One region of the Leisingera sp. ABD4_442 genome, then DNA from elsewhere that is predicted to be linked to it. Evidence: riboswitches for the same ligand, from Rfam matches in the RefSeq annotation. Region 1 holds a riboswitch; the other holds the start of a gene.

Region 1 (4,857 bases):
CAGCATCAGCAGAATCACGGTGCTGAGCGCGGCAACCAGAATGGAGTTGCCCGCCGCCTGCCAAACACCGCTGTTCAAATCTGTCAGCCCCTGCATCCCCGCCAGCACAATCGCCGCCAGCGGCAGCAGCAAAAACGCGGCAGACAGGGCAATCCAAAACCCATCCAGGCAGCGCGCAAATCCGCCCTGCCCGTCCCAGCGCCGCACCGCCCGGTCCAGGCCCGCGCCAAAGCCCTCACCCGCCGACACCCGCAGCGCCACCATCGCGGCGGCACCGGTCAGCAGCAGCTGCATACCCGACAGCAGCGCCGCGCGGCCCAGGTCAAAGTCAAAACGAAAGGCCTGATAGATGGCGAGTTCAATGGTCGTCGCCTTCGGCCCGCCGCCCAGGGTCAGCGCCACCGCAAAGCTCGACAGGCAAATGGCAAAGACAACCGCCAGCGCCCCCGGTGCCACCCGCCGCAGCATCGGCCCTTCCAGCAGCCGCCACATCGCCAGCGGCCCGGCATCCAGCTGCGCCGCCAGCCGGAAGCGTTCGGCGGGGATCTCCTGCCAGCCCTGCAGGATCAGCCGCGTCGCCAGCGGCAGATTGAAGAACACATGCGCCAGCACCACTCCGTGCAGCCCGTAGATCTGAACAGGCTCTAACCCTAGGGAAATCAGCACCTGGCTCAGCCAGCCCGCCCGGCCAAAGACCGCCAGCAGGCCCAGGATGGCCACAATAACAGGCAGAATGAAGGGCGCGCCCAACAACGCAATCAGCAGGCTCCGCCCCGGAAACCGCCGCCGCGCCAGCGCGCGGGCGACGGGAATGGCGAGGCCAACACTCAATAGCGCCGACAGGCTCGCCTGGGTCAGGGTGAACCGCAGCGCGGCCCAGTCGCTGGCGCCAAACCCGGTGCCGGCCTCAGCCCTGAGCGCAACAGCCCCCAGCGTCCCCAATATCAGCGCAGCCACCAAAAGGGCAGCGCTAATACCGGGAAAGGCGCTTACTGGCTGAGCGCGTCCAGCCATTCGCCCAGCGCCGCATCGCGCACCTCTGCCGCTTCAGCTTCACTCAGCAGCAGCGATTTTTCAGGCGCGATCAGGGTGCCGAATCCTTCCGGCAGGCCTGCCGCCGGGGTCACCGCCGGGTACATCCAGTTGGTGGTCGGGATGATCGACTGGAACGCGTCCGACACCATGAAGGCCAGGAACTGATCCGCCAGCTCCGGCTGATCGCTGTTCGCCAGCTTGCCGGCCACTTCCACCTGCATGTAATGCCCCTCGTCAAAGGCCGCCGCCGCCTTGGAGCCGTCTTCCTCGGCAATCAGGTGATAAGCGGGCGATGTGGTGTAGGAGAGCACCATGTCGGCCTCGCCTTCCAGGAACATGCCATAAGCCTCGGACCAGCCCTTGGTCACGGTCACGACGTTGTCAGAGAGCCCCTTCCAAATCTCCGGCGCCTCGTCGCCATAGGCGGCCTTGACCCACAGCAGCAGGCCCAGGCCGGGGGTCGAGGAGCGCGGATCCTGAATGACGATCTTGGTGTCGCTGGCGGCCAGCGCCTTGAAGTCCGCGGGCGCTGCGGCATCAGCGTTGTGCACAAAGGCGAAGTAGCCCCAGTCATAAGGCACAAAGGTCGCGTCGTTCCACTCCACCGGCAGCGCAAACTCGGCGCTGACCGAATGCTCTGCAAACAACCCGGTTTCTTTGGCCGCCGCGGTCAGGTTGGTATCCAGCCCCAGCACCACGTCCGCGTCCGACCGCGCGCCCTCCAGCTTGACCCGCGCCAAAAGCGCAGCACCGTCGCCCGCTCCAACCAGTTTCAGGTCGCAGCCGCACACTTCCTCAAACGCTTTCTCCACCGCAGGCCCCGGCCCCCAGTCGGAAACAAAGCTGTCATAGGTATAAACGACCAGTTCGGGCGTCTCGGCAAAGGCTGCCGAGGCGCCGAGCAGTCCCGCTGCAAATGCAAGATGTTTCATGCCATCCTCCTTTGCGGCTTTGGGCAAGGGTGGAGGCTGTCCAGTACCTTCCCTCCGCCGGTGTGATCCGGTTCAGGTTCAACGGGTGTCATCTCAGCGCCTGCGCGCACCCCGAGGTGGCGCGAACATTATGCCCCAGCCGCAGCAAAGACAAGCCAAAGCCCCGTCAGGACCTACGGTCCATGCAAACTGGACCGCTGCCCGCGCCGATCCCGTGTTCTTCTGGCAGAAAATATCCCGGGGGAGCCGCCCCAGGCGGCGGGGGCAGCGCCCCCTCTCGCCTTTGCCGCAGAGGAATCCGCTTGAGGCACAGGCCCCTGCCCGCTAAGCACGTCCCGCAAAGGAGACCGCGCCTCATGTCGATGAACAGCTTTGGACACCTCTTCCGCGTCACCACCTGGGGCGAAAGCCACGGGCCTGCGCTTGGCGCCACCGTCGACGGCTGCCCGCCGAACGTGCCGCTGGCGCCGGAAATGCTGCAGCAGTGGCTCGACAAGCGCCGTCCCGGCCAGAACAAGAACACCACCCAGCGCAATGAGCCGGACGCGGTCAAGATCCTGTCCGGCGTGTTCGACGGCATGACCACCGGCACGCCCGTACAGCTGATGATCGAGAACACCGACCAGCGGTCCAAGGATTACGGCGAGATTTCCCAGACCTTCCGCCCGGGCCACGCCGACATCACCTATTTCCAGAAATACGGCAACCGCGATTACCGCGGCGGCGGCCGCTCCTCCGCACGCGAGACCGCGGCGCGGGTGGCGGCCGGCGGTGTTGCACGTGAAGCAATCAAGGCGCTGGCGCCCGGGCTGGAGATCAAGGGCTACATGACCCGAATGGGCGAGCTGGAGATCGACCGCAGCCGGTTCGACTGGGACGCAATTGAGAAGAATGATTTCTGGATCCCCGACGCAGGCGCAGTGCAGGAATGGGAAGACTACCTGCAAGCCCTGCGCAAGGCGCATGACTCGGTCGGGGCAGTTGTTGAAGTTGTCGCGCGCAATGTCCCCGCAGGCATCGGCGCGCCGGTCTATGGCAAGCTGGACACCGACCTGGCCGCCGCGATGATGTCGATCAACGCTGTAAAAGGCGTGGAAATTGGCGAAGGCATGAATGCCGCGCGCCTCAAGGGCTCGGAAAACGCCGATGAGATCTTCATGGGCGAAAACGGACCCGAGTATTCCTCCAACCACGCCGGCGGCATCCTCGGCGGCATTTCCACCGGGCAGGATGTTGTGGTGCGCTTTGCGGTAAAGCCAACCTCCTCGATCCTCACTCCGCGCCAGTCGATCCGCAAGGACGGCTCCGCGACCGAGGTGATCACCAAGGGCCGCCACGACCCCTGCGTCGGCATCCGCGCGGTGCCAGTGGCAGAGGCGATGATGGCCTGCGTGATCCTGGACCACCTGCTGCTGCACCGCGGCCAGATCGGCGAAAACCAGGGCCATATCGGCTGAACAGTTGATGCCTGACGGGACCTGTTGCGAAGCGCTGCAAAACCAAGCAGGTTTTGCACAGCGCTTTTCACATCCGGTCCTTCGCCATGCTGATTACCCTGGCCATCTCCGGCTACCGCTCGATCCGCGATGCAACCCTGCCGCTGGAGCAGCTCACCGTGGTGAGCGGCGCCAACGGGGCAGGCAAATCCTCGCTCTACCGTTCGCTGCGGCTGCTGGCGGAGGTGGCCCAGGGCAGGGCCATCGCTTCACTGGCAGGTGAGGGCGGGCTGGAGTCGACACTGTGGGCCGGCCCGGAACACATCAGCGCCCGCATGAAGCGCGGCGAAGTTCCCGTTGAGGGCACTCGGCGCAAGGGAGCTGTGGCTCTAAAGCTGGGGTTTTCGGCAGAAGACTACGGATATGCGGTCGACCTTGGCCTGCCCGCGCCGGTGCCGCGGACGATGTTCGGCAACGATCCCGAAATCAAATCCGAAGCGCTTTGGGTCGGCGAAAGCCTGGGCCGCGCCAACAGCATTGCCGAGCGCCGCGGCGCGGTTGTGACGGGCCGGGACGGCAGCGGCCGGCGGGTGGAGCTGTCGCGCGACCTGCGTCCCTTTGACAGCATGATGACCCATGCCGCCGATCCGGTGCAGGCGCCGGAAATGCTGTCATTGCGCGAACGGATGCGTGGCTGGCGCTTCTATGACAGCCTGCGCACCGACCGGGACTCGCCCGCCCGCCGCCCCGCCGTCGGCAGCCGCACCCCGGCTTTGGCGGGGGACGGTGCGGATCTGGCTGCGGCGATTGCCACCCTGCGGGAAATCGGCGACGGGCCGGGTTTTGACGCAGCCATCGAAGATGCCTTCCCGGGCGCCAGCGTCGATGTCTCGCTTCAGGGCGGGCTGTTTGCGGTGGAGATGCAGCAGCACGGGCTCTTGCGGCCTTTGTCGGCGGCGGAGCTGTCGGACGGCACCCTGCGCTATGTGCTCTTGGCCACCGCGCTGCTGACCCCGCGCCCGCCCGAGCTGATGGTGCTGAACGAACCCGAAACCAGCCTGCACCCGGAGCTGATCGCGCCCTTGGCGCGGCTGATCAAACGCGCCAGCCGGGACAGCCAGATCATCGTGGTGTCCCACAACAGCCATCTGGCGCAGGAACTGGAGGACACCGGGGCATTGTCCGTGATCTTGCAAAAGGAATTCGGAGAGACCCGGATTGAGGATCTGGAGCCGCCGCGCTGGAGCTGGCCGAAGCGGTAGCGTTCAGATGTGATCGCCTGCGCATTGGCTGTGGTCGCCCAGGGCTGTCAGCACCTTGCAGCAGCCCCCGTGCCCGCCGTCGCAGAGATGGCTGATCCGCTCCAGCTCGGACGCCAGCTGCTCCAGCTTGCGGATCCGGTCCCGGACATTGGCCAGCTGGCTGCGGGCAATCCGGTCAGCCTCGGCGCAATC
Region 2 (4,857 bases), on a different contig from region 1:
AGGCCCATCTGCCAGAACCCGGCCTCAAGTTCTGTGGCAGTGGAGAATGCCCGGCACAGGGACTGCCAGACCGGCAGCTGGTCATAGCTTGCCCCTAGCCGCCGTTCCAGGGCGCTGTCCAGCAGGACGCCGGTATCGAGGCAAACCTGCTGGTACTCCGCCCCGGCATAGGTGCAGATCCAGGCGCTGTAGGTATCGCTGGTTGCTTCCTGAGACAGCCGTGCGCCGATTTCACCGTACCCCATGACACAGGGGGCAAGTGCTGCCAGCAGGGTCAGGAAATCGCCGGAGTAGCCCGCCTCCAGCACATAGCGGGTATAGGCCAGGTTGCCGGGGCGTTCGGGGGTGGCGAACAGTTCCTCCTGCGGGATGCCTGCCTCTGCACAGATGCTGATATGCAGCTTCATCTCCTCGCTGATCAGCGCGTTGACTGTGGCCGAGGCGGCCAGCATTTCCGCGTGGGTTTCGGCCTTGACCACCGCCAGCGCCCAGGCGCGGGAGAAGTGGACCAGGAACACGTAGTCCTGACGCAGGTAGTGCAGGAAGGCTTCGCGCGGGAGCGAACCGTCGCGCAGGCCTTCGACAAAGGCATGGCGGGTGTAGTCGCGCCACAGATCGCCAGCCGCCGCCCGCATCAGCCCGAAAGCGCGGCCATAATCCGGAGCCGCGCTCATTTCGCGGTCACGTCGATGGTGATGGCCTCCACCGCATTGGTGCTGCTGATCATGCCTTTTTCTTGAAGGAACGCCTCGAACCGTTCATAGCGGCCGGCGTCAAACCCGGCCGGGCGCAGCGCAAAGCGGGGCAGGGTGTCGGCCCAGGCGCGGGCGTTCAGTTCATCTTGCAGTTCAGGTGACGTGCCCGAGAAGATTTCCCAGCTTTTCTGCGGGTTGTTGACGATGAACTGGGTGGCCTTTTCGGTTGCAGCCAGGAAGCGCTCGACCTTGCCTGCGTCCATGGTTTCGGGATTGGCAACATAGATCAGCTCGTCATAGGAGGGCACGCCTTCCTCCTCAATATAAAAGCAGGTGCCGGGGCGGCCCTCGATGTCCATCTGGTTCAGCTCGAAGTTACGGTACGCCCCGATCACCGCATCGACTTGGCCGCTCATCAGCGAAGGCGACAGGGAGAAGTTCACGTTGATCATCTCGACGTCGTCCAGGGCAACGCCGTGCTTGCCCAGAACCGTTCCCAGGACAGCCTCTTCGACCCCGGCAACAGAGAAGCCGATCTTCTTGCCCTTCAGGTCGGCGGGGGATTTGATCGGGCCGTCCTCAAGGACAAGCAGGCAGTTGAGCGGGGTGGCAACCAGGGTCCCAACCCTTTTCAGCGGCAGGCCCTCGTGGATCTGAAGATGCAGTTGCGGCTGATAGGAAACCGCCAGATCCGCCTGGCCGGCGGCCACCAGGCGCGGCGGGGCAGAGGGGTCTGCAGGCGGCACGATCTCCACCTCCAAACCCTGTTCGGCAAAATACCCCTGTTCCTGCGCTACGATGACCGGCCCGTGATCGGGGTTGATGAACCAGTCCAAAAGCAGGGTCATCTTGTCCTGGGCTGCGGCGGGGGTAGCGGCCAGAAGGGCCAGTACGGTTGCAAGTCTTTTCATGGAAGGCGTTTCCTTTGTGTTCACATTCGGGGGGCGAAGGGTGTTTGGCCGGCCGGATCTGTCAGCGGCAAGCGGCAGGCCATTGGCGGTGGAAGTGGTGGACAGGGCCGTGGCCTTGGCCCACCCCAAGCCCGTCAGCGGCAGCAATTGCACCTTGAAGGTAGGCGTGGGCTTCGGTGGCGGCCTGGGCCAGCGTTAGGCCTTTGGCAAGGCCCGCGGTAATGGCAGAGGACAGGGTGCAGCCGGTGCCGTGGGTGTTGGCCGTCAGCAGGCGCGGGGCGGTGAATTCGGCGATGACACCGTCAGCCGAGATCAGAAAATCATGGCAGGTGCTGCCGGTGCTGTGGCCGCCTTTCATCAGGACAGCCTTGGCGCCCGTGCGGCAAAGAGCCAGCCCCTGCGCGGCCATCCTGTCCGGATTGTCTGCGGGTGCCTCGTTCAGAAGGGTTGCGGCCTCCGGCAGGTTGGGGGTCAGCAAGTTTGCGCGCGGCAGCAATTCCCGGCGCAGCGTGTCCACGGCTTCCTGCGCCAGCAGGGCGTCGCCGGATTTTGCCACCATTACCGGGTCCAGGACAACCGGGCCAGGGTAGTCTGCGATAGCTGTGGCGACGGTTTCGATGATCTGCGGCGTGGCCAGCATACCGATCTTGATGGCCCGCACATCCAGATCGCTGAGAACCGCATCGATCTGTGCGGCGACCACATCCAGCGGGATCCCGTGCACCGCCGTGACCTGGCGGGTGTTCTGGGCGGTAACTGCGGTGATGACGCTGGCGCCGTACACCCCCAGCGCCGACATGGCCTTGAGATCCGCTTGGATCCCGGCGCCGCCGCCGCTGTCGGATCCTGCAATAGTCAACGCAATATGGGCCATTGGCACCCCCCCCAAAAAAATTAAGGGCACCGCATACGGAATACGTCTTCAGGTTTGAGACCGTTCCCTACGCCGGTATTGCCCGGATCAGGTTCGATGGGTTAGCGCATCAGCGCCTCTCAGCCCCAAACGGGGCACCCCAACGGTTGCAGGCTGGATAACAAGGCTGCTGCATTCCGTCAACGCCGCGCAGGGATGGCGCCGTTTTTTCCAGCCGCACCGCTGGTCATTGGGTGAAAAATTCAGTTGGATGGCACCGTCCCGGCTGCAGGCCGCCGGGCAGGAGAAGGCCAGAAAGGAAGCGCGCTGCCGTGGCAGGAGATGAGGATTGTTTTCAAGTTGCGCCATCTGCACGCGTCCTGACGCCAGAGGCTGCGGGTGTTGAAGTGCTGTTGAGGTGCATCGGCCGCAAAATACCGTTCCGGGCAGGGCCGCAGGCTTCCAGGCCGCTGCAGGACGGGCCGGGCGAAAAGCAGCGGGTCTATTGCGAAAGCTCCGGCTCGACTGGAGCGCCAAAGCTGATCCGCCGCCGCCCGGCCAGCTGGCGCGCCAGCTTTGCTGTCAATGCGCGGCTGCTGGCGGCAGGGCCGCAGGATGTCTATGCCGTGCTTGGGCATCTGGGGCATTCGCTCAGCCTGTATGCGGCAGTGGAAGCGTTGCATCAGGGGTGCGGGCTGGCGGTTTTGTCCAGGCAAAGCCTAGTGCAGCAGGCCGCCGCGGTCCGGCAATTCGGGGTGACAGTGCTATATGCGACGCCCAGCCAGCTGCGCCTGCTGACCGGCGCAGCCAAGGGCGTTTTCGAAGGCGTCAGGCATGTGATGTGCGGCGGTGGCAAGCTCGATGAGGCCCTGCGCAATGCCCTGGCGGACCGGTTTCCGGGGGCGCAGGTGCTGGAGTTCTTTGGCGCGTCCGAGACCAGTTTCATCTCTGTATCAGATGGCAGCACGCCGCCAGGATCGGTGGGCAAGGCCTATCCCGGGGTTGAAGTGCGGATTGGCGGTGGCGGCGCGCCGGGGGAGGCCGGGGAGATCTGGGTGAGAAGCCCGTATCTGTTTGAAGGCTATGAAGGAGGCAGCAGCGATCTGACGGCCTGGGACGATGGGTTCCTGTCAATCGGGGAAATCGGGGTGCTGGATGCTGGCGGATACTTGTACCTGCGGGGGCGGCGCAGCCGTATGGTGACGGTCGCGGACCAGAACGTTTTTCCTGAGGCGGTCGAGGCAGTTCTGCTGGCGGAACCCGGTGTTGCTGCTGCGGCGGTGCTGGCGCTGGAAGATCCGCTGCGCGGGCACCGGATCGTGGCGGTGGTGCAGGGCGGCGGCAGCGGGGCCGCACTGCGCAAGGCCTGCCGGGCTGCCTTGGGAGACGCTGCTGTGCCGCGGGAAATCCGCAAGACAGACAGGATGCCGCTGCTGCCGGCCGGGAAGCCGGACCTGCAGCGTCTTGCCCGGATGTGGCAGGAGGGGGTGCTGTGAGCCGGAGTTTTATAATCGCTGCCTGCCGCAGCGCGGTTGCGCCGCGCAATGGCGCTTTCAGGGCCTGTCTGCCGCATGATTTGGCGGCGCCTGTGATCAAGGATGTGCTGGCCAGGGCAGGCCTGGCACCGGAGCAGGCAGGCGAGCTGGTGCTGGCAAATGCCCTGGGAGCGGGGGGCAATCCTGCCCGTATTGCCGCCCTGGCAGCGGGGCTGCCGGAGCGTGTTGCGGGCCTGAGCCTGGACCGGCAATGCGCGGGCGGGCTGGATGCGGTGATCCTTGGCGATGCGATGATCCGTGCTGGGCTGCATGATGTGGTGATTGCCGGCGGTGCCGAAAGCTATTCCCGCCGCCCGGTCCGGATGCACACCTTTGCCGATGGCCGCCCGCCAGAGGCCTATGATCAGGCGCTCTTTACCCCCTGGCCGGACCGCGACCCTGGCATGGCGGAAGCGGCAGAGGCGCTGGCGCAGCAGCTGAAAATCAGCCGCGATGACCAGGACGCCTGGGCGCAGGACAGCCATGCCAAGGCCCTGTCTGCAAGACCGCGGCTGGCAGCAGAGATCACCCCGGTTGCAGGTCTTGGCCAGGATAGTTTCAGCCGGGCACTGGCACCCCGGCTGTGCGCGCGGGCCCGGCCGGTTTGCGGCAGCATCACTGCAGCGAACATGGCCGTTGCTGCGGATGCCGCGGGGTTTGTGCTGATGGTTTCGGAAAAGATCGCCCGGCGGCATCCGGGTCCCGCTGCAGCTGTGCTGGCTGGTGCCACCCTGGGCGCGGATCCAACGCAGCCGGGTCTCGCACCGGTCCCCGCTGTGGCTGCGGTGCTTGGTCAGGCTGATTTGACGCCGCGCGATCTTGCCGCGGCGGAGGTCATGGAGGCCTTTGCGGTTCAAGCCATT

The links. A riboswitch is a leader RNA that binds a small molecule or an ion and turns the genes downstream of it on or off. The one in region 1 is predicted to bind thiamine pyrophosphate.
Region 2: it holds a riboswitch for thiamine pyrophosphate, as region 1 does, so the genes downstream of both, thiD (bifunctional hydroxymethylpyrimidine kinase/phosphomethylpyrimidine kinase) here and thiB (thiamine ABC transporter substrate binding subunit) in region 1, are expected to answer to the same signal.

Annotation. Positions count from the first base shown of each region.
Region 1 covers NZ_JBSWYB010000005.1:138,012-142,868, forward strand. Annotated here, with positions in the region: gene ACXAHG_RS06485 (thiamine/thiamine pyrophosphate ABC transporter permease ThiP) at 1-1,014, opposite strand, end outside; gene thiB (thiamine ABC transporter substrate binding subunit) at 990-1,967, opposite strand; TPP riboswitch at 2,000-2,091, opposite strand; gene aroC (chorismate synthase) at 2,324-3,424, shown strand; gene ACXAHG_RS06500 (AAA family ATPase) at 3,511-4,665, shown strand; gene ACXAHG_RS06505 (MerR family transcriptional regulator) at 4,669-4,857, opposite strand, start outside.
Region 2 covers NZ_JBSWYB010000059.1:5,793-10,649, forward strand. Annotated here, with positions in the region: gene tenA (thiaminase II) at 1-674, opposite strand, end outside; gene ACXAHG_RS22640 (ABC transporter substrate-binding protein) at 671-1,606, opposite strand; gene thiD (bifunctional hydroxymethylpyrimidine kinase/phosphomethylpyrimidine kinase) at 1,668-2,480, opposite strand; TPP riboswitch at 2,528-2,632, opposite strand; gene ACXAHG_RS22650 (AMP-binding protein) at 2,792-3,955, shown strand; gene ACXAHG_RS22655 (thiolase family protein) at 3,952-4,857, shown strand, end outside.